DNA from 3 places in the Kitasatospora nipponensis genome. Region 2 is predicted to be linked to each of the others. Evidence: riboswitches for the same ligand, from Rfam matches in the RefSeq annotation. Region 2 holds a riboswitch; each other region holds the start of a gene.

Region 1 (7,417 bases), on a different contig from region 2:
CGGTGATCGACTCGTCGCTCGCCGCGATGCGCCCGGTCGACGCCCCGGCCACCTGGGTGCTCTCCAACCACGACGTCACCCGGCACGCCACCCGCTTCGCCAACCCGCCCGGCGGCACCCAGATCCGCGAGCGCGGCGACCGCGAGCTCGGCCTGCGCCGGGCCCGCGCGGCCACCCTGCTGATGCTCGCGCTGCCCGGCTCGGCCTACCTCTACCAGGGCGAGGAACTCGGCCTGCCCGACGTCACGGACCTGCCCGACGAGGTCCGCCAGGACCCCTCCTTCTTCCGCGCCAACGGCCAGGACGGCTTCCGCGACGGCTGCCGGGTCCCGCTGCCGTGGTCCGGCACCAGCGCGCCCTACGGCTTCGGTCCCGCCGAGGGCGGGCCGAGCTGGCTGCCGCAGCCGGCCGAGTGGGCCGAGCTCAGCGTCGAGGCGCAGACCGGCGACCCGACCTCCACCCTGGAGCTCTACCGCAGCGCGCTGGCCGTGCGCCGCACGCACGCCGCGCTGGGCGCCGGCCGCGAGGTGGACTGGCTCCCGGCCCCCGAGGGCGTGCTGGCCTTCCGCCGCGAGGACTTCACCTGCCTGGTGAACACCACCGCGCAGCCGGTGCGCTTCACCGCCCCGGGCACGCTGCTGCTGGCCTCCACCGACCTGACCGTGGTCGACGGCGAGACCGTGCTGGCACCGGACAGCACCAGCTGGTGGGCGGCCTGAGATGGTTGCAATAGGCTCTGGGATCGTGACTACGGCGCGACTCTCGGATATCGCGGCTCAGGCGGGGGTCAGTGAGGCCACCGTCAGCCGCGTCCTCAACGGCAAGGCGGGCGTCTCCGCCACCACACGGCAGACCGTGCTGGCGGCGCTCGACGTGCTCGGCTACGAACGGCCCACCCGGCTGCGCCAGCGCAGCGCCGGGCTGATCGGGCTGATCACGCCCGAGCTGAGCAACCCGATCTTCCCCGCGCTGGCCCAGGTGATCGAGCAGGTGCTCAGCCGGCACGGCTACACGCCGGTGCTCTGCACCCAGACGCCGGGCGGGTCCACCGAGGACGAACTGGTGGAGATGCTGGTCGAGCGGGGGGTGGCGGGCATCGTCTTCGTCTCCGGCCTGCACGCCGACTCCACCGCCGACCACGACCGCTACGCCAAACTGACCGGCCGCCAGGTGCCGTTCGTGCTGATCAACGGGTACAGCGAGAAGATCGCCGCGCCGTTCATCTCGCCCGACGACCGGGCCGCGATGTGGATGGCGGTCCAGCACCTGGCCGAACTGGGCCACGAGCGGATCGGCCTGGCGGTCGGCCAGCGCCGGTACGTGCCGGTGCTGCGCAAGATCGAGGGCTTCACGGCCGCGATGCGCTCGGTGCTGGGCAAGAGCGCCGAGGAGGTCGAGCAGTTGGTGCACCACTCGCTGTTCAGCGTCGAGGGCGGCCACGCGGCGGCCGGCGTCCTGCTGGACCGCGGCTGCACCGCGATCGTCTGCGGCAGCGACCTGATGGCGCTGGGCGCGATCCGCGCGGTGCGCCAGCGCGGGCTCACCGTGCCGGGCGACGTCTCGGTGGTCGGCTTCGACGACTCGCCGCTGATCGCCTTCACCGAGCCGCCGTTGACCACCGTGCGCCAGCCGGTCGAGGCGATGGCCACCGCGGCCGTCGACGCGCTGCTGGAGGAGGTCGCCGGACAGTCCGCCCAGCGCGGCGAGTTCATGTTCCAGCCCGAGCTGGTGATGCGCGGCTCCACCGGCGCCCGTACGCACCGCGGTGGTTAGGGCTCCCCGGTAGCTCCGCAGGACCGCAACGCCGCCAAGCCCCCGGCCGACTGGCCGGGGGCTTGGCGGTTTCAGCCGTCCGTGTCCGGCCGGCGCTCGTGGGCCAACCGCTGCGCGCTGTCCGCCTCACCGGTGCGCGCCTCGGTCCGCTGACCCCGCGCCAGGTAGTCACGGACGATCAGGTTGACGGCGTCCTGTGGACTCTTCGTTCCACTGAGCAGCATCACGTCGATCGCGAGGTTGGCGTCGAGCGTGACGGTGACCTGGGGCATGCGGCTCTCCTCATCGGGTGCGAGGGTCCCAGCATGCCCGTCGTCCGTCGTCGTCACCATGCCCGCGGGGCGCCTCCCCCGTGGGGGGGGGGGCCCCCCCGGGGGGGGGGGGGGGGCCCGCCGTGCGGGAGCGGTCGGGGATCAGACCCGGCCGGCGAAGTCCGGCGCGTAGTTGGCGAGGGTCTCGTACTTGACGCCCGCGCTCGGGTTGGCGGCCTCGACCATGCGGCCGTCGCCGATGTACAGGGCGACGTGGTAGACGCCCGAGTTGCTGCCGTTGTTCGACCAGAAGAGCAGGTCGCCCGGCTGCAGGTTGGACAGCGACACGTGGGTGCTGGCGGCGGCCTGGTCGGCGGCCACCCGCGGGATGGAGATGCCGGCCTGGGCCATCGCGGCCTGGGTCAGGCCCGAGCAGTCCCAGCCACCGTTGCCGGTGCCGCCGTAGACGTACGCCTGGCCGACCTTGGACTCGGCGAAGGCGATCGCCTTGGCCATGCTGCCGGAGGCGGCCTGGGCGGGCGCGGGCGCCGCGGTGGTGGCCGCGGTGGTGGCGGCCTTGACGGGGGCGGCGGGGGCGCTGCTGGGGGCGCTCTGGTCGGCGGCCGGGGCCTGCGCCTGCGACCAGGTGCCGAGCGAGAGGCGCTCACCCGGGTAGATGGTGTCCGGACCCTGGGTCAGGACCGACTTGTTGAGCTCGTACAGCTTCTGCCAGCCACCCTGCACGTGGTGGGCCTTGGCGATGTTGGAGAGCCAGTCGCCGGCGACCACGGTGTAGCTCTGGTCGCCCTGCGCGCCGTGGTTCCAGTTGCCGTGGCTCCAGCTCTTGCCGGCGTCCGAGCCCTGCGCGGGGGTGCTCTGCGCGGGGGCGCTGGGGGCGCTGGGGGCCGGGGCGCTCGGCGCGGGGGCGCTGGGAGCGGTCGAGGTGGAGGCCGAGGAACCGCCGGGGTTGATCGCCGGGGCGGGGCCGCCCTTGGTCAGGCCGGCCTGGATGGAGCAGACGGGCCAGGCGCCGGGGCCCTGGTCGGCCAGCACCTTCTCGGCGACGGCGATCTGCTGGTCCTTGGTGGCCTGGTTGGCCTGCGGGGCGTACTGGGTGCCGCCGTACGCGGCCCAGGTGGAGGCGGTGAACTGCAGGCCGCCGTAGAAGCCGTTGCCGGTGTTGATGCTCCAGTCACCGGAGCTCTCGCACTGCGCGACCTTGTCCCAGGTGGAGACCGTGGCAGCCGAGGCGGTGGTGGCGGTGATGCAGGGGAGGCTGAGGCCGAGGCCGACCAGGCCGGTCGCGGCGATCACACGGCGGGTGGTGCGGGACGTACGGGTGCCAGTGGTGGGCAGCATGAAGACGCGTTCCTCTCCTACGCCTACGAGGTGAGCTGTCGGATTCGGGCTGGAGTTGCCCGGCCGCGCTGAGCGCGGCTTCACCCCTAGCTCCGGATCGGCCGGTCCGAAGACCGGCTGCCCGGGGCGGCTTACCTGGTTCCCCCGCTCCTGCCGTGGTGCGTTCCGCAGTGCAAGCACGCCCGGTGGCAGGACTCGGCGTCCGGCTGCGCTTGGTCCGTGTGACCACGAACGGGGAGCACGTTAGACAGAGTTAAGTTGAATCCGCAAACAGCTGTGATGCTCATCACACCGCCTTTGCGGAACCTTCAAGATCGACCGGGGAGATCATCTGAAAGGGTGTCGGCGCCCGCCCCCGGTTACCTTCGGTCGGATTTCGGCAACGGCCCGCATCGACAGGGCAATTGCCTATCCTTCAGGAGGACGCGGACCTGACGTCCCGTCCGGGGGGAGGCGGCCCGATCATGGACGAGCGCACGCGGTCGCAGGGGCCCGAGTGGCCCGCCGACGGGACCAAGGACCCGGGTCCGCCGCCGCGCCGAGTTGCGGATCCGGCGCGACGGCGGATCCTGGGCTGGCTCGCCGCCGGGACGGTGGCGGGGGCCCTGGGCGGGGCCGCCCTGCTGGGTAAAATGCCCGATTTGCGTCATATCACCACATCTGGTGGCGCGTCAGGCCGGACCGGGGGCCACGCCGGCCCACCCGGCGGTCCGTCACCGCAGCCGGCCGGCGCGCCACCGCGCCGCTGGTCCGACCCGGCCGGCTGGGGCGGCGCGCCCCCGGGTCCGGACCGGACCGTGCGGATCACCGACCACGTCGAGCTGGACACCGACGCCACCGTCGCCGGCCTGCTGATCGAGCCCGGCGGCTCGCTCAGCTTCGCCGCCGACCGCGACCTGACCCTGCAGTCGACCGGCAACGTCGAGGTCCGCGGCGCCCTGCTGCTCGCCCCGGGCGGCGAGCACACCCACTGCCTGCGCTTCCCCGCGGTCGACGAGCGGCGCTTCCAGGGCGGCGCCATGACCGTGCTGGCGAGCGACACCGGCCTGTGGGTCACCGGCGCCGGCTACCTGCGCCTGGACGGCGCGGCGAAGACCGCCTGGGCCCGCGCGGCCGGCCCGCTGGAAGCCGGCGACGGCACCGTCACGCTGGCCGCCGCCCCGGCCGGCTGGCTGCCCGGCGACGAGCTCGCCCTGGCCCCCACCGAGCCGCCCGACCGGGACGGCTTCAGCGAGCACTACGACCTGCGCACCGTGCGCGCCGTCCAGGGGGCCACCGTCACGCTGGACGCGCCGCTGGAGCACCCGCACCCGCTGGTCACCGTCGGCGGCGCCGCGCTCGGCGCCGAGGTGCTCAACCTGACCCGCAGCGTACGGATCGAGGGCACCGCCCAGGGCCGCGCCCACGTCCACCTCACCAGCTCGCGTCCCTGCGACCTGCGGCACGCCGCGCTGCGCTGGCTCGGGCCGCGCACGGCGACCGGCGAGACCTGGCGCTCCGCGCAGGGGGACACCCCCGTCACCGCGCCGGTGCTGGGCCGGTACGCGCTGCACTTCCACCAGTTGGGCGACAGCTCGCGCGGCACCGTGGTGGAGGGCGTGGTGGTCCGCGACGCCGGCAACCACGCCTTCGTCCCGCACGCCAGCCACGGCATCGCCTTCCGGGCCTGCGTCAGCCACGACACCTGGGAGGACGCCTACTGGTGGGACGGCCCGGTGGACACCCGCACCCCGCAGGTCCCCTCCGACGACCTGGTCTACGAGGGCTGCGTCGCCTCGCGCGCCGTCCTCGACCCCAACCCGCGGGCCTACCGCCTCACCGGCTTCAGCCTCGGCGCCGGCCGCGGCGGCTCGGTGCGCGACTGCGTGGCCGTCGGCGTGCAGGGCGCCACCGGCGCGAGCGGCTACGAGTGGCCGGAGAACAGCGAGGGCGTCTGGACCTTCGAGCGCTGCCTGGCCCACAACAACCTGCAGGACGGCATCTTCGTCTGGCTCAACGCCCAGCAGCAGCACACCGTCACCGGCTTCGTCGGCTACCACAACGGCGGCTGGGGCATCGAACACGGCGCCTACCTCAACGACTTCGACTACCGGGCCGCCGTGCTGCACGGCAACGCCGCCGGGGGCGTGCTGATCCACGCGCTGGGCCGCGACCGCGGCACCACCTTCGACGGGCTCCTGATCGACGCCGCCGGGCAGAGCGACTACGCGGTGGCGACGGCGCGTCACGTCCTGGCGGGGGAGCAGGTCACGGTGAGCCGCAGCCGGCTGACGGGCTATCGCCGGGCCGCGGTGGCCGCCGCCGCCACCCGCGACGGCGCGCCGGACGACCTGGCGGTGCTCGACTGCGACCTCGGCGACGGCCAGGCGATCTGGCTCGACCCCGCGGCCCCGGCGCCGACCGGCCTGCTGCTGCGCCCCGCCGGGCAGAGCACCACCCGCAACCTCGCGCCCGGCGGCGCCACCCCGCCCGCGACCCCCGCGGTCGGGCCCAGCGTGCCCACCGTCGACCTGCCCCCCGGTGCGCCGGCGACCGCCCGCCTGACGGCCTGACCCTGCAACGGGGGGACCGGCGCGGTGCGGGCCGGTGCGGGGGGCGGCGGGGGGGGCGGGGGCGGGGGCCCGCGGGGCCGGTGCCTCTCCCCTCTGTACGCGGCAGGCTCCCCACCCGTTCAACGGATGGGGAGCCTGCCGGGTGGGAATGCGGCCCGGCGTCGACCGGACCAGCAGGCCCCGGGATCCGGAGACCCCGGGGTCGGGGGGTCACTCGCCCGCGTCGTCGGCCTGCGCCTGGGCCGCGGCCTCGGCCTGGGCGGCCAGCACCTGCGCGTCGATCAGCGGGACCAGCGCGGTCAGGTAGTGGCCGGCGATCAGCTGACCGATCGTCGAGTACGCGCCGACGGCCTCGGCGGCCGGGCAGCCGGTCTGCGCGCCCGCCTCGGCCAGCAGCTCGGCCGGCGCCTCGGGGCCGATCACCAGCGGGGCCAGCGCCGGGCGCTGCGAGCCGGTGGCGCGCAGGTGCTCCACGGCGGCGGCCACCGAGCCGGGCACGTCGAGTGCGGCGGCGACCACCGGGACGGCCAGCCGGGCGGCCAGCAGCACGCCGGTGATCCCGGCCGCGGCCGCGGCCTCCTCACCGCCCACGGTGGTCAGCACCACGCCGTCGGCGGCGGTGGTGATGGCGAAGAGCCGGGCCCGGTCGGCCCGGGCCAGTCCGGCCTCGGAGAGCCGCACGTGGACGGCCTCGGCCAGCAGCGGGTGCGGGCCCAGCACGTCGGTGACCACGGCGCCGGTCTCGGCGGACAGCTTGTGCAGGACCGTCAGGAACTCGTGCGGGCCGAACAGCAGCGGGACCACGACCGGCGCCGACAGGCCGGCCTCGACCGCGCCCAGCACCAGCTGCGCCACGCTCGGCGCGGCGGGCTCGGGCCGGCCCGTCCCGTACCGGCCCTCGTCGGAGGTGCCGTCGGCGGCCCGGTCCTCCTCGGAGGTGCCGTGGCCCTCGTCGTCGGAGGCGCCGGTGGGCTCGGCGGGGCCGGACAGCCAGCCGGCGGCGACCTCGACCCCCGGCTGCTCGCCGCGGACCATCGAGAGGATCTCGTCGACCAGACGGAGCGTCTCGGGCGTCGCCTCGGCGGGCACGGCGAGCACGAGCCCCGGCGCGCCGGCCGGCAGCTCGGACCGGTCGGGCCGACGATGGCGCCCCCGCGCGCGGGAGCCTGGCGTGCGGACGGGCAGTGGTGCGCCCGGGATGGCTGCAGTGCTCATGGCGGAGATCGTAGGACATTCGCGCGATCGCTCCGCATCCGGCTGCCCCGACGGGGCTCCCACCCCCCACCTGCGGCCTTCGCACCGGACCGGGTCGACCGCGCCGTGCGCGCTCCCACGCGCCCGCTCGCGCAACCCGGACAACCGGCGCGAAACTCCCCGCTCACTCCCAGTCAGGTGACGGAGCGTGAGGGAACCGTTGCGAAGTTGATCAACCGAAGCGGTCGACGCCGGGTCCGCCGGCGCTCGCCCGGCACTCATCAGGGC
Region 2 (7,417 bases):
TCCGACCGGCGCGGAGGAGGGACAATGGTCGAGCGACACGCCCGTACCGCCACGTGCCGGTCCTCCGGCCAGCGGGTGGCCCGCCGGTGCACGCGGCGCTGCGGGGAGTCGGGAGGCTGACATGCGTAAGGTCGCCGACTGCCGGGAGTACCCGAGCGAGATGAACTGCTCGCTCGCCATCTCCGGCAACGAGGAAGAGGTCGTGCGGGCCGCCGCCGAACACGCGGTCTCGGTCCACGGTCACCAGGACAGCCAGGAACTGCGGGACCAGATCCGGGCCGGCCTGAAGGACGAACTGGTGCTCCAGCACACCTGATCCGCTGATCCGCGGCCCCGGCCGCTCACCCCTGCCCCGGACCGTACGGAGAATTCCGTATGGCCCGGGGCGGGTGCGTTCTGCTGCAGTGGAGGGGTAGCCCCGAGGAGGTGGGAGCCATGGCCGACGCCGTGGACGAGGAACGGACGATGGAGTTCCTGGGCCGGGTGGTGACCGATGCCGGAGCCGCGGTGGCGGGGCTGTGCACCTCGCTCGGCGACCGGCTGGGCCTGTACACCGCGATGGCCGGCTCCGGGCCGATGACCGCGGCGCAACTGGCCGAGCGGACCGGGCTGCAGGAACGCTACGTCCGCGAGTGGCTGGCGGCCCAGGTGGCCGGCGAGTACGTGACGTACCAGGCCGAGGGCGACAGCTACCTGCTGCCGGACGAGCACGCCGCCGTGCTGGCCGATCCCGAGGCGCCGACCTACGCGGCCGGTTTCTTCACCATGATGCAGGCGCTCTACGGCACCGAGGACACGCTGATGGAGGCGTTTCGCACCGGCCGGGGCGTCGGCTGGGAGGAGCACAGCAGCGCGCTCTTCGCCGGCACCGCGAAGTTCTTCCGCCCCGGCTACACCGGCGCGCTGGTCCCCGAATGGATCCCGGCCATGAACGGCACCGAGCGCAAGCTGCGCGACGGGGCCGAGGTCGCCGACGTGGGTTGCGGCTACGGCTACTCGACGATGCTGATGGCCAAGGCGTACCCCGCCTCGAAGTTCCACGGCTTCGACTTCCACGGCCCCTCGATCGAGGCTGCCCGCGGCATCGCCGCCGAGCAGGGCATGGCCGACCGGGTGACCTTCGAGGTGGCCACCGCCCAGGACTTCCCCGGCGCCGGCGAGGGCTACGACCTGATCACCTTCTTCGACTGCCTGCACGACATGGGCGACCCGGGCAGCGCGCTGCAGCACGCGCAGGAGGCGCTGGCCCCGGACGGCGCCTGCATGATCGTCGAGCCCAACGTCTCGGCCGACGTGCGGGAGAACGCCAACCCGATCGGCCGCGCGGTGGTCTCCGCCTCGGTCGCGGTCTGCCTGCCCTCCGCGCTCGCCCAGCAGGGCCCGCAGGCGATGGGCAACCACGCCGGTGAGGACGCCATGCGCCACCTCGCCGACGACGCCGGACTGCACCACTGGCGGCTGGCCGCCGAGAGCCCGGTCAACCGGGTGTACGCGGCCAGCCGGTAGCCGGCCCGTGGATCGTCCGTAGAACGTCCCTTCCGCAGACCGCCTCCCTTGGGCCGGGGCGGTGCCGCAGGGCCGGGTTTGTCGGGGCCCGGCTTGACCCGGCCTCCCCGACGGCGCACGCTCCAAGAGTGGCTCCGTCCGGGGAGGCCGGGTTGCGGCGTATCTGCGCCGTGATCGACCTGCTGCTCGACGCCGTCGACGAGGAGACGCTCCTCCCGGCGCTGTTCCCCACACTGCTGCGCGCCGTGCCGGGGGACAGCCTCACCTGGTCCACCCGCACCCCCGCCGGCCGCTTCCCGCTGCACTCGCCAGCCACCCTCTACACCCCCGACGCGGTGGCCGGCTTCTACCGCCACGCGGCCCAGGACTCGTTATTCCGCCACACCGACACCGGCACCGGCATCCCGCTGCGCCGCTCCGACCTGCAGTCGCGCACCGAGTACCACCGGCTGGGCACCTACCGCGAGGCGCTGCGCGCGGTGGACGCCGAGTACCAGCTGGCGATGGCCTTCCCGGCCGGCTGGGCGCGCACCGGGCGGCGCACGGTCTGCGTGGCGATCAGCCGCGGCGGCAGCGACTTCACCGACGCCGACCTGGAGGCCGCGGTGCTGCTGCGGGCCCGGCTGACGCACGCGCTGGACCGGCTGGCCCCGCCGCAGCGGCTGCCGCACTCGGTGACCGCCCGGGAGGCCGCGGTGCTGGACCTGCTCGCCCGCGGGCTGACCGACCAGCAGATCGGCCGACGCCTGGAGGTCTCGGCCCGCACGGTGGACAAGCACCTGGAGCACGCCTACGCCAAGCTGCGGGTGCACAGCCGGGTGGAGGCCGCGGCGCTGTGGCGGGCGGCGGCGGCGGTCGACGCGCGGTAGCAGCGCGGTGGCGCGGTGGCAGGGGAGGTGGGGGTGGACCCGTGGGGCGCATGTGAGTTCTGTGACAGGGCGTTGTCAATGATCTTGGGGTCTGCCTACCCTGCAGATCGTTCGTCGTCCACCGGCGGGCCCTGTCGCCGGGACGCCGAGTCCTGCCCGCCCGTCGGCCGGAACCACAGCATCGCACCGGGCAGGAGCGGGGGACCCACGGTAGTGCCACGACCCCGCGCGCGCCGACCGCCCCTCGGGCCCGGCGCGCAGCACACGCGGAGTCCTGGCTAGGGGTGAAGCCGTCCTCACCGACGGCCGGGCCACCTTGCGGCCCGAACCCGACAGCTCACCTCGCAGGCGTCGCAAGAGGACTCCCCATGATCCCTTCCGCCAAGCCTGCCCGTCTCGGTCTGGTCGCCGGAGCGCTCGGTCTGCTCGCCGCCCCCGTCGTCGGCCAGGCCCACGCCTTCGCCTCGACCACGACCGCGCCCAGGGTCACCCAGGACCGGCTGACGCCCACCACCGCCACCGCCGGCGCCGCGACCACCGCCTCGCTGACCCTGCACGCCAGCTCCTGCTTCACCGCGAAGACGGTGGGCGTGGGCGTGCGCGACGCGGCCGGCGCCAACCTCGACTTCCCCGGCTCGCTGAGCAACGCGCGGATCTGCCCCGGCGGGCTCTCGCTGACCACCGGCGCCCGCACGCTGGCGGCCGGCAGCTACAGCACCTTCGGCTTCTACCAGGACCTGGCCGGCGCCTGGCACAACCTCCCCGCGCAGACCCTGACGGTCGGCACGGGCGGCAGCACGACCCCGGCCCCGAAGCCCACCCCCACGCCGACTCCCACCCCCACCCCGACGCCGACCCCGGCCCCCGCGCCCGGCGGTTCGCCCGTCGCCGGCAAGAACCTGACCTGGTCCGACGAGTTCAACGGCCCGCTCGACGGCTCGCGCTGGAACAGCTCCACCACCAGCTCGTTCAAGTACGGCACGCACAACCCGGACGACAACAAGCTGGACTGGCTCACCCCCTCCGACGTCGCCGTCGCCGGTGGCACGGCCACCTTCACCGCCCAGCCCAGCAGTCACACCCTGGAGAACGGCAAGCAGGCCTGGACCACCGGCCTGCTGACCACCGAGGGCACCAGCCAGGGCTTCAAGGTCAAGACCGGCGACTACGCCGAGACCCGGGTGCAGCTGCCCGGCGCGGCCGGTGCCTGGCCGGCGCTGTGGACCTGGCAGAACGGTGGCAACGAGATCGACTCCTTCGAGTACCACCCGGACAACCCGAACCTGCTGGAGCTGACCAACCACGTCAACGCCGCGCAGAAGTACTACACCGACGCCAACGCGATCAAGCCCGGCCAGTGGGTCACCATCGGCACGTACTACGGCGCGAACTCGGTCGACTACTACGTCAACGGGGCCAAGGTCTTCTCGGACAACACCGGGGTCGGCGCCAACTGGTCGGCCTACCTGATCCTCAACCTGTCCATCGGCGCCGGCGCCTACCACCCGGCGCCCAGCGGCACCGCGCCGATCAGCTTCGCCGCGGACTACGTGCGGGTCTACCGCTGACCCTTTCCGGGACGAGCCTCCTTCGGACCAGATGAGCGCGGGCGCCGCGGCGCCCGCGCTCACCGCGTTCCGGTGACCTCGATCGTGAACGAGCCCGTGTTGTTCGCCGGGTTCGGGTCGCCGGCGCCGGTCACCAGCACCTCGCCGCGCAGCCTCCCGCGCGCCGAGGCGGCCAGTTGCACCGGCACCAGCGCGGTCGCGCTGCGCAGCGCCGGCAGACCGGCGCCGAAGGAGCAGCGCACCTCGCTGCCGGCCGCCAGCACCGCGCAGCCGGCCGGGAAGTACGGTCCCACCGCCCTGGCTCCCGGCGGCAGCAGCACGGTCACCACGAAGGCCCCCGCCGGCCCCGGCCCGCCGTTGGCCACGAAGGCGAGCACGGTGGTGCGGCCGATCCCCGGCGCCGGGTCGGGATCGAGCGGCACCACCTGGAGGTCGGCGCCGGTGGCGCCCCAGGCGGCGGGGGCGGGCACCGCGGCGAGCAGGGCGGCGGTCAGCAGCGGAACGATCGGCAGTCGCATGCGATCACTCTAAGCCTCGCCGAACTCACCCGCGGTGACCGACCTCCGTCCCGTCAGGGCGCCAGCACCGCGCCGAGGCGCTCGGCGATCTCGCGCATCACCGGGACCAGGGCGGAGTCACCGGTCTGCTCCTCCAGCGCGCGGATCCGGGCCTCGGGGCCGCTCACCGACAGGGCGGTGGGGGTGGGTGCGCCGGGGACGGCAACCGCGATGCAGCGCACGCCGATCTCCTGCTCCTGGTCGTCGACGACGTAGCCCGCCGCGCGGGCGGCGGCCAGTTGGGCGAGCAGCTCGTCCGGGTCGGTCAGGGTGAACTCGGTGTGCGCCGGCAGCTGGTGGGGGCCGAGTACGGCGCGGGCCTCGTCCTCGGGCAACTGCGCGAGCAGCGCCTTGCCGACGCCCGTGCAGTGCGGCTGCACCCGGCGGCCGACCTCGGTGAACATCCGCATCGAGCGGCGCGACTGCACCTGTCCGACGTAGACCACCTCGCCGCCCTCCAGGACGGCCAGGTTGGCGGTCTCGCCGGTGGCCTCCATCAGCTCCGCCAGGTAGGGGCGGGCCCAGCTGCCGAGCAGTCGCCCGGCGGTCTCGCCCAGCCGGATCAGGCGCGGACCCAGGGTGTAGCGGCGCGCGGTGTCCTGGCGGACATATCCCTGCTGTGCGAGGGTACGAACCAGCCGGTGGATGGTGGGCATCGGAAGGCCCGAGGTGGTGGACAGCTCGCTGAGGGTGGCGATCCCGCCGGAGTCGGCGAGTGCCTCCAGGAGCTGGAAGGCGCGCTCGACCGACTGCACGCCGCCACTGCTGCGGTCGGAGCCTGTCGGTGCTGCGGCAGGAGTGCTGGCCACCGGCGTTCCCTTTGCTGTCGGGGGAGGAGTAGAGTCCCAGCGATCTACTCAACAAACCGTTGAAATTCTGTATCGCGGAAACTAGTCTCCACCTTACAGAATCGAACTCGCCGGTAGGTGGGTTCAGATCGGGGAAGTTCCCACCGGAGCTCCCCTCAACAGGCTCAACCGTCCAAGGAGTGTCCTGCCCATGGCTACAGATCAGGGACCCGCCGGCGCCGCCCCCGCCGCTCCGGTCGTCACTGTCGCCGGACCGCGCGTCCCCCGTGCGGAGGAGGTGCTCACCCCCGAGGCGGTCGCCTTCGTCGTCGGCCTCCACCGCGCCTTCGAAGGCCGCCGGCAGGAACTCCTCGCCCGCCGCCGGGTGCGCCGCGCCGAGATCGCCCAGGCCGGCACCCTCGACTTCCTGCCCGAGACCGCCGCGGTGCGGGCCGGCGACTGGACGGTGGCCCCCGCGCCGCGGGCCCTGCAGGACCGCCGGGTGGAGATCACCGGTCCCACCGACCGCAAGATGGTCGTCAACGCGCTCAACTCCGGCGCCAAGGTCTGGCTGGCCGACTTCGAGGACGCCACCTCGCCCACCTGGCACTCGGTGGTCAGTGGCCAGGTCAACCTGATCGACGCCTTCGAGGGCCGGATCGACTTCACCTCCGAGCAGGGCAAGGAGTACCACCTGCGCCCCGCCGCGGAGCTCGCCACCGTGGTGGTCCGCCCGCGCGGCTGGCACCTGGACGAGAGCCACCTGCTGGTGGACGGCGTGCCGGTGGCCGGCGCGTTCTTCGACTTCGGCCTCTACTTCTTCCACAACGCGGTGCGGCTGCTCGCCAAGGGTCCCGAGGACCCCAACTCCGGGCCGTACTTCTACCTCCCCAAGACCGAGAGCCACCTCGAGGCCCGGCTGTGGAACGACGTCTTCACCCACGCCCAGCGCCAGTTGGGCATCGAGCACGGCACCATCCGGGCCACCGTGCTGATCGAGACGATCACCGCCGCCTTCGAGATGGAGGAGATCCTCCACGAGCTGCGCGAGCACGCCGCCGGGCTCAACGCCGGCCGCTGGGACTACCTCTTCTCGATCGTCAAGAACTTCCGCGACGCCGGTGAGCGCTACATCCTGCCGGACCGCAACAGTGTGGGCATGACCTCGCCGTTCATGGCCGCCTACGCCCGCCTGCTGGTGCAGACCTGTCACCGGCGCGGCGCGCACGCCATCGGCGGCATGGCGGCCTTCATCCCCTCCCGCAAGGACCCCGAGGTCAACGCCGCCGCGCTGGAGAAGGTGCGGGCGGACAAGGACCGGGAGGCCGCCGGCGGCTTCGACGGCTCCTGGGTGGCGCACCCCGACCTCGTCCCGGTGGCCCGCGCCAGCTTCGACGCGGTGCTGGGCGATCGCCCCAACCAGAAGGAGAACCCGGGCTCCGCCGAGGTGGTGACGGCCGCCCAGCTGCTGGACATCGCCGGCGCCGGCGGCTCCTGCACCGAGGCCGGCCTGCGGAACGCGGTCGCGGTGGGCCTGCGCTACAGCGAGGCCTGGCTGCGCGGACTCGGCGCGGTGGGCATCTTCAACATGATGGAGGACGCGGCCACCGCCGAGATCTCCCGCTCGCAGATCTGGCAGTGGATCCACAACGGCGTGGTGCTCGCGGACACCGGCGAGAAGGCCACCGCCGAGCTGGCCCGCCGCCTGGTCGCCGAGGAACTGACCACGATCCGTGCGGAGTCGGGGGACGAGGCGTACGCGGCCGGCCGGTGGGCCGAGGCGCGCGAACTCTTCGAGCAGGTCTCGCTCGCGGAGGACTTCGTCGACTTCCTGACGCTGCCAGGCTACGCACGGCTCGGCTGAGCCCGTACTGCCGTTTCGTACGGTCCACCGCGGCGAACTGTCCCCGGTGGACCGTACGCGTTCGCGCCGCTCGCGCTAACGACCGGCCGCGCTGTCGACCGGCCGCCGAGCGCCGGCCGACGGCTGCGGGGCCGCCGGGTCGCGGGGCGGGGTGCGCAGGACCAGGACGGTGACCAGCAGGGCCAGCACGGTGATGGCGGTGGCACCGGTGAAGGCGGCGTCCAGGCCGCGGACCAGGTGGTGCACCGGGTCGCCGGAGCCGTGC
Region 3 (7,417 bases), on a different contig from region 2:
GGTGCTCAGCGCCTGCGGGGGCCAGCCACGCCCCGGCGCCGCGGCGTTGGTCGGCGACCAGCGGATCACCGTCGCGGCGGTCCAGGCCCGGGTGGCGGAGTTCCGCAGCCAGGCCGCCGCGCTGCCGAGCGGCCAGTACCAGGAGCAGAGCGGGCTGGTGGGGGCGACCGTCTCCGGGATGGTGTTCAACGCCGTGGTCGAGCACGCGCTGGAGTCCAACGGCCTGTCCGTCTCGCAGACCGAGATCGCCCAGGTCCGCGCGGAGCAGGCGCAGGTCTGGGGCGGCGAGCCGGCGCTCGAGCAGATGCTGCTGCTCAAGCACGCCGTGCCGGTGGCGGAGATCGACGGCTTCTACCGCGAGCAGATCGGCCTGCAGAAGCTGGCCGCACTGACGGGCAAGCAGATCGGCACCACCGAGGGCAACAAGACGGTCCATCAGCTGCTGGCCGAGGCGTCGGCCGAGCTCAAGGTCAGCGTCAACCCCCGGTACGGCAGCTGGGACGCCGAGCAGGCCGTGCTGGACGCCCCGTCGGCCGACTGGCTGCCGCAGTCCGGCGCGGCGGCCTGAGGACCTCCCGCACGCCGGCCCGGCTCCGCCCGGGCCGGCCGGGCCCGGCGCCCTGAGCCGCCGGCTTCGAAGCCCCGCGCGCGGACGGTAGGTTCGGTGCCGTGGACATCTCGAAGCTGACCCTGCTGACCACCACCCACCGCGTCGCCCCCGGCCTGCTCAGCTGGTCGGCCTGGGAGGCCCTGCGCGCCGCCCCGCTGGTGCTGGCCGCCGACCCCGCGCACCCGCAACTGCCCGCGCTGGCCCGGGCGGGGGTCACCGTCGAGCTGGTCGAGCGCACCAGCGCGCCCCGGCTGGCCCGGTTGCTGGCCCAGCGGGCGCCGCTGCTCTGGCTCGGCAGCCCGGACGGCGACCCGGGCCTGACCGACGCGCTGGCCCGGATCGCGGTGGAGGAGGCCGGCACGGTCCCGGAGATCGAGCTGCTGCCGGGCTCCTACGACCTGCCCGGGGCCCGGCTGCTCGACCTGGTCGCGGTGATGGACCGGCTGCGTTCGCCGGGCGGTTGCCCGTGGGACGCCGAGCAGACCCACGCCTCGCTGGTGAAGTACCTGGTGGAGGAGGCCTACGAGCTGGTCGAGGCGATCGAGGAGGGGGACCGGCAGACGCTGCGCGAGGAGCTCGGTGACGTGCTGCTGCAGGTCTTCTTCCACTCCCGGATCGCCGAGGAGGACGAGCAGGACCCGTTCACCATCGACGAGGTGGCCGGCGACATCGTCGAGAAGCTGATGTACCGCCACCCGCACGTCTTCGGCGACCACGACGCGCAGACCGCCGAGCAGGTGGAGGCGAACTGGGAGACGCTCAAGGCGGCCGAGAAGCAGGACCGGGAGTCCGTGCTGGACGGCGTGCCGGCCGGCCTGCCGGCGCTGGCCTACGCGGCCAAGCTGGTCTCCCGGGTGCGCCGGGCCGGCTTCACGGCCGTGCCCGACGCGCCGTACGCGCTGCCGGCGGAACTGACCGACGAGACGCTGGGCGCGCTGCTGCTGGCCGTGGTGCAGCGGGCGCACGACGCCGGGGTGGACCCGGACGCGGCGCTGCGCGCGGCGGCCCGGGGCTACCGGGGCGCGGTGCGCACCGCCGAGGGGCTGGCGAGCGACTGATCGGCGAAGGGCCGGTCCCGGGCGGACGGCCGCCCGGCGGCCCGCCCGTCCGGTCAGCTGGCCAGGTCGATCCGGGCGGCCCGCGGGACCTGCCGCTGCGCCGGGACCACCTCGCCGATCGCCTCGCCGAGCGGGTCGAGCAGTTCGGCCAGCCGGTGCAGGTGGCCGGGCAGCTCGGCGAGCGCGACGATCCGCTCGCCATCCGGCCCGGCCACGCAGAACAGGTCGATCGGGCCGAGGTGCTTCTCCGCGGTGTCCACCAGCGCGGCGATGTCGCTGGGCTGGTGGATGTCGGAGCTGACCCCGATCACCGGGCAGCCGGGGCGGTCCAGCTCGGCCGCCAGGTCCTCGGCGAACCCGGGACGCGGGTCGGCCACCAGCAGCCCCGCCGCGCCCGCCGCGGCGAAGCGATGGGCCGGTCCGGCTCCGTCGCCGCCGCTGAGTACCGCGATGACCACCACTGACCCGGTTACTCGCATGGCCTGCTCCTCCCTGGGGGGCGACTCCGCACCGGCGCCCGCCTCTGGCGTATCGGAGGATCGTAGGCGTGCCCTGACCCTCCGCAACAGGGATTACCCGCCAGGTGACCAGGCTCACCCTCCCGGGGACCGGATACCGTCGGGACATGCCGGACCAGCCCGAAACGACGATGCCGCCCCTGTTCACCTGGGACTTCGCGGCCGACCCCTACCCCGCGTACGCCTGGCTGCGCGAGCACGCGCCGGTGCACCGGACCACGCTGCCGAGCGGGGTCGAGGCCTGGTTGGTGACCCGGTACGCCGACGCACGCCAGGCGCTCGCCGACGGCCGGCTCTCCAAGAACCCGCTGCACCACAGCGGGCAGGCGCACCGCACCGGCCGGGTCGGGATCCCCGGCGAGCGGCAGGCGGACCTGATGACGCACCTGCTGAACATCGACCCGCCGGACCACACCCGGCTGCGCCGCCTGGTCTCCAAGGCCTTCACGCCCCGCCGGGTGGCCGAGTTCGAACCGCGCGTGCAGCAGCTCACCGACCGCCTGATCGACTCCTTCGCGGCCCGCGGCTCGGCCGACCTGATCCACGAGTTCGCCTTCCCGCTGCCGATCTACGCGATCTGCGACCTGCTCGGCGTGCCGTCCGAGGACCAGGACGACTTCCGGGACTGGGCGGGCATGATGATCCGCCACGGCGGCGGCCCGCGCGGCGGGGTGGCGCGCGCGGTCAAGCGGATGCGCGGCTACCTGTTGGAGCTGATCCACCGCAAGCGGGCGGACCTGGGCGACGACCTGATCTCCGGCCTGATCCGGGCCAGCGACCACGGCGAGCACCTCACCGAGAACGAGGCCGCCGCGATGGCCTTCATCCTGCTCTTCGCCGGCTTCGAGACCACCGTGAACCTGATCGGCAACGGCATGTACGCGCTGCTGCGCAACCCCGGGCAGCGCACGCTGCTGCAGGAGTCGCTGGGCCGCGGCGAGCAGGGCCTGCTGGCCACCGGGGTCGAGGAACTGTTGCGGTACGACGGTCCGGTGGAGCTGGCCACCTGGCGGTTCGCCACCGCGCCGGTGCGGATCGGCGCGGCGGACATCCCGGTCGGCGACCCGGTGCTGGTGGTGCTCGCCGCGGCCGACCGCGACCCGGACCGGTTCGCCGAGGAGAACACCCTGGACCTGGCCCGCCAGGACAACCCGCACCTCGGTTTCGGTCACGGCATCCACTACTGCATCGGCGCCCCGCTGGCCCGTCTGGAGGGCCAGCGCGCGCTCGCCACCCTGCTGACCCGGCTGCCCGATCTGCAGCTGGCGGCCGAGCCCGAGGAGTTGCGCTGGCGGGGCGGACTGATCATGCGTGGCCTGCGGGAACTCCCGGTGAGCTTCACCCCGGAGTCACCCACCGTCAGCTGACGGGTCCTACGAATGGGGGGCTGACGGCGTGTCGCATCACCCCAGGTGGCGGCGATGTGAATGCTCATCAAACGGGACATACCTGGCCAGTTGGTAGACGATCGACCGGTGTTCGTAATTCTCGTGTGATGTACGCGATATGAGCTTGTGATTGATGTGGCTATCTGCCTACCCTCCCTGGAGTTCGCAGCTGCGAACCCCGTGCGCGGTACGCCGAGTCCTGCCCGCCGCGTGTCGGGACACCGACCGACCCTGGGCAGGGGCGGGGGACCCAGGATTTTCTGCCGTCTCCCACGGCTAGGGGTGAAGCCGCCCGCGGATCCGACTCCGCACCGGCGGCCGGGCCAGCCTCCCGGTCCGAACCCGACAGCTCACCTCGCAGGCGTGCGGAGAGGGACACTCATGCTGTTTGCAGGCACTGGCCGTCACCGTCGTCGCACCCAGACCGAGCGCGTCATCGCCGTGGCCGGCGTGGCCGGCGCGGGGCTCGCGATGCCGCTGCTCACCGCCACCGGCGCGCACGCCGCCCCGGTCTCCACCTGGGACCGGGTCGCGGACTGCGAGAGCACCGGCAACTGGAGCATCAACACCGGTAACGGCTTCTACGGCGGACTGCAGTTCACCTCCTCGACCTGGGCCGCGTACGGCGGCACCCAGTACGCGGGGCAGGCCAACCAGGCCACCAAGGGCCAGCAGATCTCGGTGGCCGAGCGGGTGCTGGCCGACCAGGGTCCCGGCGCCTGGCCGGTCTGCTCGGTGAAGGCCGGGCTGGGCCGCGGCGGAGCCACCGCCGTGGTCGACACCACCGCGCAGGCGCAGACCCCGACGCCGTCGCAGGCGCAGACCAAGCCGCAGACCAAGCCGCAGGCCGCTCCGCAGCAGCCGACGCAGGCTCAGTCGCAGGCCGCCCCGCAGGCGTCCGCCCCGGACTTCCCGGGGAAGGCCGGCTGGGACGCCGACGGCAAGGTCTTCTGGTACCAGACGGACGGTGGCTGGTACTGGACCAGCCACCAGAGCGTGTACGCCCAGTTCGCCGGCGCGCCCGCGCAGTCCCCGGCGCCCGCCGCCGCCCCCTCGGCGCCGTCGGCCCCGGCCGCGCCGCGGGCCGCCACCGGTGCGAGCGACGCCGGCCAGGGCTACACCGTGCAGCCCGGCGACACGCTCTCCACCATCGCCCAGGCCCGGCACCTGACCGGTGGTTGGCAGTCGCTCTACCGGTCCAACGAGTCGACGGTGGGCGGGGATCCGGACCTGATCATGCCCGGCCAGGTGCTCCACCTGGGCTGACGCCCGCTCGGTGGGCCCGGTCGCGGCCGGGCCCACCCGGGGAGCGGCCGACCCAGGTGACCCCGCCAGAGCAATCAGGTGAACTACTGGTAGGTAGCCGGGCCACACGGTGAGACAGCGCGTAGGTCCGCGTGGCCGGGCCGATGCTTGCGGTTAGGCTGCTGGTCGTAACGCCTCCGTTCCACGTCCCCAAGGACCGCTGTCCCCAGGACCGCTTCCGCATAGGAGATGCCTCGTGCCGTCCATTGATGTCGTCGTAGCCCGCGAGATCCTCGACTCCCGCGGCAACCCCACGGTCGAGGTCGAGGTCGGCCTCGACGACGGCAGCACCGGCCGTGCCGCTGTCCCGTCCGGCGCCTCCACCGGGGCCTTCGAGGCGCTCGAGCTGCGCGACGGCGACAAGAACCGCTACTTCGGCAAGGGTGTCGAGAAGGCCGTCCTCGCCGTCATCGAGCAGATCGGCCCGGAGCTGGTCGGCTACGACGCGACCGAGCAGCGCCTGATCGACCAGGCCATGCTGGACCTGGACGCCACCCCGGACAAGTCCTCGCTGGGCGCCAACGCGATCCTGGGCGTCTCGCTGGCCGTCGCGCACGCCGCCTCCGAGGCCAGCGACCTGCCGCTCTTCCGCTACCTGGGCGGCCCGAACGCCCACGTGCTGCCGGTCCCGATGATGAACATCCTCAACGGTGGTTCGCACGCCGACTCCAACGTCGACATCCAGGAATTCATGATCGCGCCGATCGGCGCGGAGTCGTTCTCCGAGGCGGTCCGCTGGGGCGTCGAGGTCTACCACACCCTCAAGGGCGTGCTGAAGGAGCGCGGGCTGTCCACCGGCCTGGGCGACGAGGGCGGCTTCGCGCCGAACCTGGACAGCAACCGCGAGGCGCTGGACCTCATCACCGAGGCCATCAAGAAGGCCGGCTACGTGCCCGGCAAGGACGTCGCGCTCGCCCTGGACGTGGCCGCCTCCGAGTTCTACAAGGACGGCGCCTACCAGTTCGAGGGCAAGGCGCTGACGGCCGCCGAGCTCATCGACTACTACGCCGACCTGGTCGCCAGCTACCCGCTGGTCTCCATCGAGGACCCGCTGGACGAGTCGGACTGGGACGGCTGGAAGGCCATGACCGACAAGCTCGGCGCCAAGGTCCAGCTGGTCGGTGACGACCTGTTCGTGACCAACCCGGCCCGCCTGGCCCGTGGTATCGAGACCGGCACCGCCAACGCGCTGCTGGTGAAGGTGAACCAGATCGGCTCGCTGACCGAGACGCTGGACGCCGTCGAGCTGGCCCAGCGCAACGGCTACCGCTGCATGATGTCGCACCGCTCCGGCGAGACCGAGGACGTCACCATCGCCGACCTGGCCGTCGCCACCAACTGCGGCCAGATCAAGACCGGTGCCCCGGCCCGCTCCGAGCGCGTCGCCAAGTACAACCAGCTGCTGCGCATCGAGGAGATCCTCGACGACGCCGCCGAGTACGCCGGCCGCGCCGCGTTCCCGCGCTTCCGCTCCGCGGAGTAGACAGCACAGTCGCTCGGCGGAGTAGGCAGCACGGTCGCTCCGCGCAGTGATCCGGCACAGCCGCGCGACGGAGTGGTCCAGCGCGGCCGCACGCCTGACCGGTGCCCCGGCGTCCACCCCGTAGGGTGGACGCCGGGGCACCGGCGCGAGAGCGCCCGATGACGGGCGCGGGCCGCCGGGCCGACAGGAGGGGAAGCGCAGAGATGGCAGGCTGGAAGATCCCGGGCCTCGCGGCCCGGCCGCGCTTCACCAGCCGGGCCACCGTGCTGGTCCTGGTGCTCTGCTCGCTGGTGGCGATCCTCGCCTATCCGACCCGGCAGTTCATCAACCAGCGCTCCGAGATCAACACCCAGCGGGTCAAGGCCGAGCAGGCCCGCCGGCAGGTCGAGCAGCTGCGCATCGAGCGGGCCCGCTGGCAGGACCCGGAGTACGTCAAGGCGCAGGCCCGCGAGCGGCTGCACTACGCGCTGCCCGGCGAGACCCCGTTCGTCTCGGTCGACCCCACCCCCTCGGCCGGCGCCGGCCACCCCCCGGCCGGGCCGTCCGGCCAGTCCGCCGCCAAGGCGGCCTCGTCCTGGTACTCCACCGTCTGGGACTCGGTGGACGCGGTCGCCGCCGCGGCCCCCACCCCCGCCCCTGCCCCCGCTCCCTGAGAAGACAGCACCCGATGAGCACTCAGAACCAGCCCGCCGCCGACCAGCCGACCCCCGAGCCCGTCGCCGACCGCGACCTGGCGGCCGTCGCGGCCCAGCTCGGCCGCGTCCCGCGCGGGACCCGGGCGGTCGCGCACCGCTGCCCGTGCGGCAACCCCGACGTGGTGGAGACCGTCCCGCGGCTGCCGGACGGCACCCCCTTCCCGACCCTCTACTACCTGACCTGCCCCAAGGCCGCCTCGCTGATCGGCACCCTGGAGGCGGACGGGGTGATGAAGGAGCAGACGGCCCGGCTCGCCGAGGACCCGGAGCTGGCGGACGCGTACCGCAAGGCGCACGAGGACTACATCGCGCGCCGGGACGCCATCGAGGTGCTGGAGGGCTTCCCGTCGGCCGGCGGGA

The links. A riboswitch is a leader RNA that binds a small molecule or an ion and turns the genes downstream of it on or off. The one in region 2 is predicted to bind cyclic di-AMP.
Region 1: linked by a shared signal. The riboswitch ahead of ABD323_RS27185 (transglycosylase family protein) and the one ahead of ABD323_RS14430 (glycoside hydrolase family 16 protein) in region 2 are both predicted to bind cyclic di-AMP.
Region 3: linked by a shared signal. The riboswitch ahead of ABD323_RS24520 (LysM peptidoglycan-binding domain-containing protein) and the one ahead of ABD323_RS14430 (glycoside hydrolase family 16 protein) in region 2 are both predicted to bind cyclic di-AMP.

Annotation. Positions count from the first base shown of each region.
Region 1 is NZ_BAAALF010000121.1:5,933-13,349, reverse strand. It holds gene ABD323_RS27200 (glycoside hydrolase family 13 protein) at 1-719, shown strand, start outside; gene ABD323_RS27195 (LacI family DNA-binding transcriptional regulator) at 721-1,773, shown strand; gene ABD323_RS27190 (hypothetical protein) at 1,845-2,045, opposite strand; gene ABD323_RS27185 (transglycosylase family protein) at 2,187-3,383, opposite strand; cyclic di-AMP (ydaO/yuaA leader) riboswitch at 3,391-3,563, opposite strand; gene ABD323_RS27180 (hypothetical protein) at 4,181-5,935, shown strand; gene ABD323_RS27175 (sirohydrochlorin chelatase family protein) at 6,146-7,150, opposite strand.
Region 2 is NZ_BAAALF010000041.1:615-8,031, forward strand. It holds gene ABD323_RS14415 (DUF1059 domain-containing protein) at 122-316, shown strand; gene ABD323_RS14420 (class I SAM-dependent methyltransferase) at 436-1,506, shown strand; gene ABD323_RS14425 (LuxR C-terminal-related transcriptional regulator) at 1,659-2,375, shown strand; cyclic di-AMP (ydaO/yuaA leader) riboswitch at 2,626-2,724, shown strand; gene ABD323_RS14430 (glycoside hydrolase family 16 protein) at 2,744-3,943, shown strand; gene ABD323_RS14435 (hypothetical protein) at 4,003-4,461, opposite strand; gene ABD323_RS14440 (IclR family transcriptional regulator) at 4,515-5,309, opposite strand; gene aceB (malate synthase A) at 5,500-7,152, shown strand; gene ABD323_RS14450 (MFS transporter) at 7,228-7,417, opposite strand, start outside.
Region 3 is NZ_BAAALF010000099.1:15,457-22,873, reverse strand. It holds gene ABD323_RS24540 (SurA N-terminal domain-containing protein) at 1-568, shown strand, start outside; gene ABD323_RS24535 (nucleoside triphosphate pyrophosphohydrolase) at 670-1,668, shown strand; gene ABD323_RS24530 (SDR family NAD(P)-dependent oxidoreductase) at 1,722-2,147, opposite strand; gene ABD323_RS24525 (cytochrome P450 family protein) at 2,294-3,553, shown strand; cyclic di-AMP (ydaO/yuaA leader) riboswitch at 3,788-3,952, shown strand; gene ABD323_RS24520 (LysM peptidoglycan-binding domain-containing protein) at 3,956-4,840, shown strand; gene eno (phosphopyruvate hydratase) at 5,076-6,362, shown strand; gene ABD323_RS24510 (FtsB family cell division protein) at 6,566-7,015, shown strand; gene ABD323_RS24505 (DUF501 domain-containing protein) at 7,030-7,417, shown strand, end outside.